DNA from 4 places in the Pseudoalteromonas sp. MTN2-4 genome. Region 3 is predicted to be linked to each of the others. Evidence: predicted binding sites of a transcription regulator. Region 3 holds the regulator's gene; each other region holds the start of a gene.
What was found. Region 3 encodes sigma-54, which starts transcription at its own class of promoters, with help from an activator protein. Its sites were predicted from a motif close to GTTGGCACGNNNNTNGNNT; they were not measured.

Region 1: a site for sigma-54 is predicted at 1,419-1,437, ahead of flgJ (flagellar assembly peptidoglycan hydrolase FlgJ). Genes of this name have one in related genera too.
Region 2: a site for sigma-54 is predicted at 855-873, ahead of ACGHEH_RS10720 (DUF642 domain-containing protein). Genes of this name have one in related genera too.
Region 4: a site for sigma-54 is predicted at 1,073-1,091, ahead of ACGHEH_RS14520 (PspA/IM30 family protein). Genes of this name have one in related genera too.

Annotation. Positions count from the first base shown of each region.
Region 1 covers NZ_BTGK01000008.1:25,093-27,299, reverse strand. Annotated here, with positions in the region: gene ACGHEH_RS16610 (flagellar basal body rod C-terminal domain-containing protein) at 1-400, opposite strand, end outside; gene flgJ (flagellar assembly peptidoglycan hydrolase FlgJ) at 402-1,382, opposite strand; gene ACGHEH_RS16600 (flagellar basal body P-ring protein FlgI) at 1,486-2,207, opposite strand, start outside.
Region 2 covers NZ_BTGK01000003.1:418,139-420,345, forward strand. Annotated here, with positions in the region: gene ACGHEH_RS10715 (SulP family inorganic anion transporter) at 1-764, shown strand, start outside; gene ACGHEH_RS10720 (DUF642 domain-containing protein) at 1,029-2,207, shown strand, end outside.
Region 3 covers NZ_BTGK01000009.1:81,182-83,388, forward strand. Annotated here, with positions in the region: gene hpf (ribosome hibernation promoting factor) at 1-261, opposite strand, end outside; gene ACGHEH_RS17750 (RNA polymerase factor sigma-54) at 290-1,810, opposite strand; gene lptB (LPS export ABC transporter ATP-binding protein) at 1,858-2,207, opposite strand, start outside.
Region 4 covers NZ_BTGK01000006.1:19,728-21,934, forward strand. Annotated here, with positions in the region: gene dusA (tRNA dihydrouridine(20/20a) synthase DusA) at 1-531, shown strand, start outside; gene ACGHEH_RS14520 (PspA/IM30 family protein) at 1,133-1,822, shown strand; gene ACGHEH_RS14525 (PspC domain-containing protein) at 1,903-2,103, shown strand; gene ACGHEH_RS14530 (hypothetical protein) at 2,142-2,207, shown strand, end outside.

The DNA.
Region 1 (2,207 bases), on a different contig from region 3:
CTAAATAACTTTGTGCATCAGTGAAAAACAATGAACGTGTAACAGATGAAGAAGGTTGATTAATGCTTTCTTGCAGGTTGTTATACAACGAGTTAATACTATTAGCTAAACTGTTTGACTCTTCAGCAAATAGTAAATCTACGCGCTCAGCTTCATTTACAAACTGCTCATAAAAAGTGGTATTTGAAATGTCTCGATTTAATTGTCTCTGTGCAAACTCATTAAGTAGCCGAACTGTTTCACCACGCCCTACTTGCCCATTACTCAAGGTGACATGCTCAGTACGCTCTCTGACATAGCCTTCTGTATTTAAGTTTGCAATATTTTTACTTGTCGTCTGTAAAAGCTCTGTGCTTGATCGGATACCTGACGTACCAATATTCATTAAATTGAAAGACATCTTAGTTAACTCCTTGACGTACTAGCGACGTTAACATTTGTTTAAACTCTCCTCGCTGTAAGACATTTTTTATTTTTTCTGCGTAGTTCGGATCTGTTGCGTAGCCGGCTTGTTGAAGTTCGTCTAGGTACTGCTCAGGCTTATCTGTGTTATTCAATGCCTGGCTGTAACGTGGATTACTTTGAAGAAAATCGACATAATCATTAATGCTGTCTTTTATCGACTCATACGCCCTAAAACTGGCTTGCTTTTGAACTGGTAAACCTTTTTCAAATTCTATTGTCATTTTTTTGGCTTGTGCACCCTGCCAAGATCTATCTGCCTTAATGTTGAATAAATTAAAGCTACTGCCACCATCTTGTTTAGCGATAACATGTTTACCCCAGCCTGTTTCAAGCGCAGCTTGCGCAATCATTACTGCTGGGTTCAAACCAATTTTCTGTGCAGCTGTTTTTGCGTGTTCCCACATTTCACTAATAAATGACTCTGGAGAATCAAAGCGAGGATGTTCATCTACGTTTTCTACTTTAGCAACCTCTGGCGCTATTTCTGGCTGACGACGAATAAATTCAGGGAGCTGCTCAGATGTTGGCTTTTGCATAGATAACTGTGCATCATTACGAAGTACGGATGACGGTTTATAGCCATCAACATTAGGTGAAAGCTGTTTAACAATGAGTTCGGCTAAACCAAGGCTACCTTTTTTTGATAACTCTAGAGAAAGCTGTTGATCATGCATCTCTTGAAAGAACTTCACCCCACTGGAATTAAATGGGCTGTTTTTATCTTCCATTGCTTCATTGGCTTTACGCATACTTTTCATCAGCATTTGCGTAAAAATAGATTCAAACTGCTCTGCTGCTTTTTTTAGTGCTTCATTCGATGCTTGTTGATCGCCACCGCTTTTCAACGCATCTTGTCTAAGTGCATTTAGATCACCTAAATCAAAGAAGTTTTGTTTTTCTAACGGATTGGTATTCATACTCATCAATTACACTAAATTAGTCATACACTAACATAGCAATAATCGAGCCAAAAAAAAGCCCCGCAATTGCGAGGCTAACTATTTGATTATAAATAAAACACTAAATGACGACTAATTGACCATTAATAGCACCTGCCTCTTTTAACGCTTCAAGGATCGCCATTAAATCCCCCGGTGCAGCGCCTACTTCATTAATCGCTCTGACCAAATCATCTAAGCTCACCCCTGGATTAAATACAAAGGCTCTTGAGTCGTCTTGATTCACATCGACGATGCTTTGACGGGTAACAACCGTTTCGCCATTTGCTAAAGGTTGTGGCTGAGACACCATTTGGTCTTCAGAAATCGTCACTGTGAGGCCACCATGGGTAATAGCTGCTGGCTGTAGTTTGACATTCTTACCAATCACGATCGTGCCTGTACGCGAATTAACAATAATCTTGGCTGAGGTGTCTGCCGGTTTGAACTCTAAATTCTCAAGTGTCGATAAATAAGCAACACGCTGTGAAGGGTCTCGTGGTGCTATTACACGAACAGACGCAGCATCCATTGGTTTTGCACTATTAGGTCCGACCAAATCATTAATGGTGTCAGCCAAACGTTTTGCTGTTGTAAAGTCAGGACGGTTAAGGTTAAAAGTAATAAAATCACCTTGTGTAAAAGGGCTTGCAACCGCTCGTTCAACTGTCGCGCCGTTTGGAACTCGGCCAACTGTAGGAGTATTGATAACGACTCTACTTCCGTCTAACCCTTCTGCGCCTAAACCACCCACAATTAAACTGCCTTGCGCAATAGCATACACATTACCATCAACCCCTTTTA
Region 2 (2,207 bases), on a different contig from region 3:
TTGGTGCGTTACCTGGTGCAGGTGCAACTATGGGCACAGTGGTAAATATCCAAGTCGGTGCGCGTTCTCCTTTGGCGGGTATTTTCCGAGCACTGATTTTAATGACGGTTGTCTTTGTAGCCGGAGGCTTGACCGAACCAATTCCCTTGGCTGTTTTAGCGGGTATTGCCGTATATGTTGGTATAAATATTCTTGATTGGAGCTTTATTCAAAGAGCACACAAATTAAGTATATCTCAAATGGCAATTATGTATGGTGTAATGTTACTCACTGTATTTGTAGACCTCATTGCCGCTGTAGGCTTAGGTGTCTTTATTTCAAATATTATGGTGATTGAACGACTTAGCCGTGTGCAATCAGAACAAGTTAAAGCCATTAGTGACTCTGATGACGATGTTCCAATGAATAAATCAGAACAAGCATTATTTGAACAAGCGAACGGTCAACTGCTCTATTTTTACTTATCGGGTCCCATGATATTCAGTGTCTCTAAAGCCATTGCGCGTCAACATCGCGATATAAGTAAATATAAAGCCATGGTTTTAGACTTGAGTGATGTGCCAATGCTTGATGTCACTGTAAGTCTAGCGCTTGAAAATGCGATTACTGATGCGTTAGATGCAGACTGTAAAGTCTTTATCTACTCTCCAAACTCAGAAACTTCTGATCAACTCCATCGTTTTCAAATTAACGAAAAACTTGGTGAAAATGCATTTTGCAACTCTAGAAGTGATGCATTAGAACGCGCGTTGGAATCAATGTAGATTTAAACGTTTTGGCACAAAATAGATTCTTTGTGTCAAAACGACTTTCAAAAACCTCTTCTCTTATAAATTAAAATCAAAAACCTTCTAACTGGCATTTGCTTTGCTTGTATAAGTCTTTGGAATATTAAATTACTGCACAAAACGAATTATTGACTTAATTGTTTATTAATTGTTGACGAAACCGACGTAAAATACGACAATAGGATTAATTTCGCTTTCAAAGTTTGTTGTAAGCAGTTTTTAAACTTGGAGAACAACTATATGAAGTTATCTTTATTAGCAATGTCGACGCTTTTTGCAACGCAATTTGCAATGGCTGATAATTTAGTTACAAACGGCTCGTTTGAAGAAAATGTGATCAACTCTAAATGGACATTGTTGAATTCAGTTAACGGATGGGAGCGTGAAGGCGCACGTTTTGAAATTCAAACTTCAAGACTGGGCATCATTAATGCGCAAGACGGCAATCAGTACATTGAGTTAGACTCAACGGCTAACCACAGTGTATATCAAAATATTGCAACTGAAGCTGGTCAAAGTTACGAAGTTTCTTTCTATTATTCTCCTCGTATCCAAGGTAATAGTTCAACAAACAAAGCTGAAGTTAAATGGAATGGTCAAACTGTACTAAGCCTTAATTCTACAACTCGCGGTTGGCAGTCATTTAACGTCACTGTATCCGCTGACTCTGATTCATCTGAGTTGCGTTTTGTTGGTACAGGCAAGAACGATAGCCTTGGCGCATTTATCGACAACGTAAGTGTGACTAAAAAGCAAGCATGCCACACAGGTATTTTCGGTATTAATAACTATGGTGACCTAGAAACAGGATACGTATACAAATTCGATCTTGAATCTAAAACTTATAGTGTAGTTGCTGGCGCACAAAACACTGCATCTAACATTGCAAGCCACAACGGCAAGTTATATTTCATGGAACAATTAGATTCAGATACTAAAGCATCTAAGCTTTGGTCACTAGATCTTGAAACAGGTTCTCAAACCGCTGAAGCAGATGCCACTTCATGGCCTATCTATCGTTCTGCAGTTACAGCTGATGGTCAATCTCTGCGTGCTACCAGCAAAACATACATGTACGACTACGACTTGCAAACTGGCGAGAAAACCGTTTTAGGTAAAATGCGTTATTCTGGTGACAAATTCTCACACGGTGATGTTGCCTATTCTGCTGATAACAACACACTTTATGTGTTAACTGGTAAGTCTCTTTACACGATAGATGACAGTACTATGGCGCTGACATTAATCGGCCATCACGGAATTAATTGGGCATCTGGTTTGGCAATTTCTGACAACGGTGCTCTATACGTATCAGGTCGTGTGTCAGGAGAAAACGCAAAAATTTACAGTGTAAATCCTCAGACAGCGGTTGCAACCTATGTGATGGATGCACCTGAACACATTAATGACTTAACGTTT
Region 3 (2,207 bases):
TTTGATAACTTGGCGATCGAGTTTATCAACGAGCTTATCAATGGCTGCATACATATCAGAGTGTTCATCTGAAGCGAAAATTTCACCGCCATTTAAATGAACGGTAGCTTCGGCTTTTTGTACCAGCTTCTCAACATCTAAGATCACGTGAACGTTATTAATGTGATCAAAATGCCTTTCTAGCTTTGCAAACTTCGTGTTTACATAGTCTCTTAATGAATCTGTAATTTCTACGTGACGACCAGTTAAATTTAGTTGCATAAGCATTTTCCTTCTCTTGGTTTACGTCTTAAATCAAGCTCTTACGCTGATTTGACGGTGGAATAGAGAGTGACTCGCGGTATTTTGCAATTGTACGACGTGCCACTTTGATTCCCTGTTCTGCCAATATATCTGCAATTTTGCTGTCGCTCAATGGCTTAGCTGTATTTTCTGCAGCAATTAGCTTTTTGATCAATGCTCTAATCGCAGTCGATGAGCATTCACCTCCGTTTTCAGTGCTTACGTGGCTTGAGAAAAAGTACTTCAACTCAAAAATGCCACGGGGCGTATGCATGTACTTCTGAGTGGTGACACGAGAAATGGTAGACTCGTGCATTTCGACCATCTCAGCAACATCATTCAAAACCATAGGCTTCATTGCCTCAGGTCCATGTTCAAAGAATGCCTGTTGTTGTTGCACAATGCAATTGGTAACTTTCATTAAAGTGTCATTGCGGCTTTCTAAGCTCTTAATAAACCATTTTGCTTCTTGTAGGTGAGAGCGAATGAATTGGCTGTCAGTGCTTGATTTTACTGAGCGTGACATTGCTGCATAATGATCATTAACCCTAATTTTAGGCATACATTCAGGGTTTAGCTCAACAACCCAGCGGCCTTTTACTTTTTTCACCGACACATCAGGAATAACATACTCAGATTCTTCACGAATAATACTGGCGGCAGGTTTAGGGTTAAGACTGTGAATGAGAGTCATCACTTCTTTTAACTCAGGCTCTTTGAGCTTGGTCTTTTTCATGATGGTGCGGTAATCACGGTTGGCCAATAGATCAATATGCTCGCTTAACACCATTTTTGTTTCAGCAATGAAAGGCGTATCTACATCAAACTGATTGAGTTGAATACATAAGCATTCTTGTAATGAGCGAGCTGCAATACCTACAGGGTCAAAAAGTTGAATACGCTTTAATACAGCTTCAACTTCGTCGAGTTCAATTAACTCTTCGTCATTACCTTCATTAATACTTTCTAGGAGTTCTTCGGTACTGACAGTAAGTAGACCAGCATCATCAACGGCTTCAACAATGGCAACAGCTATGGCTTTATCCGTTGGGCTGAATGGAGTGAGCTCTAATTGCCACATTAAATATTCATGTAATGTTTCTGTTGTTTCGCCCTGATAAATGGTTTCGTCTTCAGGCATTGGGCCGCTACTTGTGCTTGGTGCTGCACTCATGTACTCGTCCCACGTTACATCCATGGCGAGATCGTCACTAACTGTGTCTTTACTTAGTGCGGCATCGCTATCAAGCTCGTAATCGCTTGTCGGTTCATCACCGTGACCATCATCAGCAGAATTAGAGAGTTGCTCGATAGAATCAGTATCTTTGGTCGCTTTGTCTGAATCATTGCCATCAGCACTCGGCTCTATTTCCGATTCATCTACTTCGAGTAAAGGGTTGCTATCCAGCGCTTCTTGGATCTCTTGCTGTAGATCTAGTGTGCTCAATTGCAGTAAGCGAATTGCTTGTTGCAATTGTGGTGTCATGGTTAGTTGCTGCCCCATGCGCAGCTGTAGCGATTGCCTCATGTATTTCTAACAATCCTTTTTGTTATTTGGATTATGTCTTGTTTTAACTATAGACGGAATTGTTCACCTAGGTAGACGTCTCTTACGGTTTGATCAGCTAAAACTGACTCAGGCGTACCTGACGCGATTAATTCACCATGTGAAACAATATAAGCTTTCTCACAAACATCAAGGGTTTCTCTTACATTATGATCTGTAATGAGAACTCCAATGCCGCGATTTTTTAAGTGCTCAACAATTTTCTTTATATCTAACACCGAAATCGGATCAACGCCAGCAAAAGGCTCATCTAAAAGAATAAATTTGGGGTTTGCGGCTAAAGCGCGAGCAATTTCAACTCGGCGGCGCTCACCACCTGATAAAGCCATGCCCTGACTGTCCCGAATATGTTGAATAT
Region 4 (2,207 bases), on a different contig from region 3:
ACCACGCTGATCGAAGCGGTTAAAGATGTGGGTTGTGATGACTTTATCATCCATGCGCGTAAGGCTTGGTTGCAGGGGTTAAGTCCAAAAGAAAACCGTGAGATCCCACCGCTTGATTATCCACGTGTTTATCAGTTGAAAAAAGATTACCCAGATTTACACATCAGTATTAATGGTGGCGTTAAAACCATTGAGGAATGTCAGCATCACTTAACGAATATTGATGGGGTGATGGTCGGTCGTGAAGCTTACAGCAACCCATTTATGTTATCGCAGGTTGATGAGTTGCTGTACGGTGGTGAAGCGTTTACACAAACGCGCCATGAAGTGGTTCGCAGCATGTATGATTACTTTGAAGCACAAATGAGCGAGGGGGCGAACTTCTGGCACATTGCTCGCCACATGTTAGGTATTTTCCAAAACCAACCGGGTGCGCGAGGGTATCGACGTCACTTATCAGAGAATGGACATAAAAAAGGTTCTGGTATTGAGGTAATGGAAAAAGCACTGACGTTCGTGCCTGAACTGTAAATTTTTAGAGTTTAAAAATGCCTTTGAAGCCGCTTACCTAAGCGGCTTCTTTGTTTTCATATGCGATGACTCTTAGTCTCGTGTAAAAATACGCGGGGTAAACCCGCGCCTACATATTTCAGTGTTTCTGTTGTTGGATTGTCGCCGTAAACGACGACCTACAAAACTACAAATAGAGCACTCCATTGCGGCGGCTAAAATTGCTCATTTCACTTTGTGCAAAAGTAATCTTGCTTCGCAACGTATATTTTGCACGATTGTAGGCGATGATTTTATGTCCCGCTAAAGTGCGCGGAGTAAACCCGAGCCTACATATATGGATTTCTCTGTTGTTAGATTGTCGCCGTAAACGATGACCTACAAAAATATCGTGATGGGCCTCACCTATAGGTCGTGGCTTTAGCCCGACAATAATCCGCGAACAATTCTCATGTTAACTAAATTGACTACTTTTTAGTTTATTTAACGAAATCATGAAGTTTGTCTCTTCTGTAAAAACTCCTGAAAAATATTAAGTGCTTGTTTTTATTTGATTTTACCTTTTGGCACAAAGATTGGAATAGCTCTAGTAACCCAATTGCCAAATGCATAGGAGCAGAACATGGCCTTAATCGACAGAATTGAAGATCTTATTAAATCAGAAATTAATGCGTTTTTAGACAAAGCAGAAGATCCACAAAAAATGACTGCGCAGATTGAGAGTGAGTTACAAGATGCCTTGGCTGAGTGTCGTTCAACTGCTGCACAGATCATCGCAGAGCAAAAAGGCTTATCTCGTCAGCATGATGACCTAACTCAAGGAATCGAACGTTGGCAGCAGCAAGCAGAGCTAGCGGTAAGTAAAAGTCGTGATGATTTAGCAAAAGCGGCACTTATCGAAAAGCAAAAGCTTGTAGATGCTCAGGAAGATAACCAAAAGCAAGCAGCACAATTAGAAGACGCGCTGCACAAGCTGAATGAAGATGCCGCTAGGCTAAGTAATAAAATTGCTGAGGTAAAAGCAAAACAGCAGCAATTTTACAGAGCACAAAATAGTGCAGTAGCAAGATTAAAAGTACGTAGCATGTTAAATAGTGAAGAAGTACAAAATGTTTGCGCACGCTTTTCACAACTAGAACAGAAAGTAGAGCGTATCGAAGCACAAGTTGAAAGCTACGATATTGGTAAAAATGATGTTTATCAAGAATTCAAACAAATGGAGCAAGACGAAAAGCTGAGTGAAGAGCTTGCTGCACTGAAGCAAAAAGTGACAGGTAAGCAGGCTTCAGAAGCATCAACTTCTGCGCAGTAAGCAAAAGTTTGCTAGGTATTAATTCGTTTTGACAGGCTCGGCGCAACGAGGCGCCTCCCTAATTTTTCAGGAGTAAGGTTATGAATATGCAACAAACAACGAAAACATGTCGTCGTATTTTAGCGAGAAAGAAAATTGCAGGAGTATGTGCTGGGCTAGCAGAACGTTTTGATTTACCAGTATGGCTAACTCGAGTATTAACTTTGTTGGTATTTTTAAAGTTCCCAATGATGACGGTGATGGCATACGGATTATGCGCTGTACTGTGGCCAAAGCAGTAATTGCTAGATATTAAGCTGTAAAGACGTAGGAGGTAATTATGAAAACAGCATTGATTTTATTAGCAGCATTACTATTTATTAGCGCATTAAGCTGGGTTCAAACA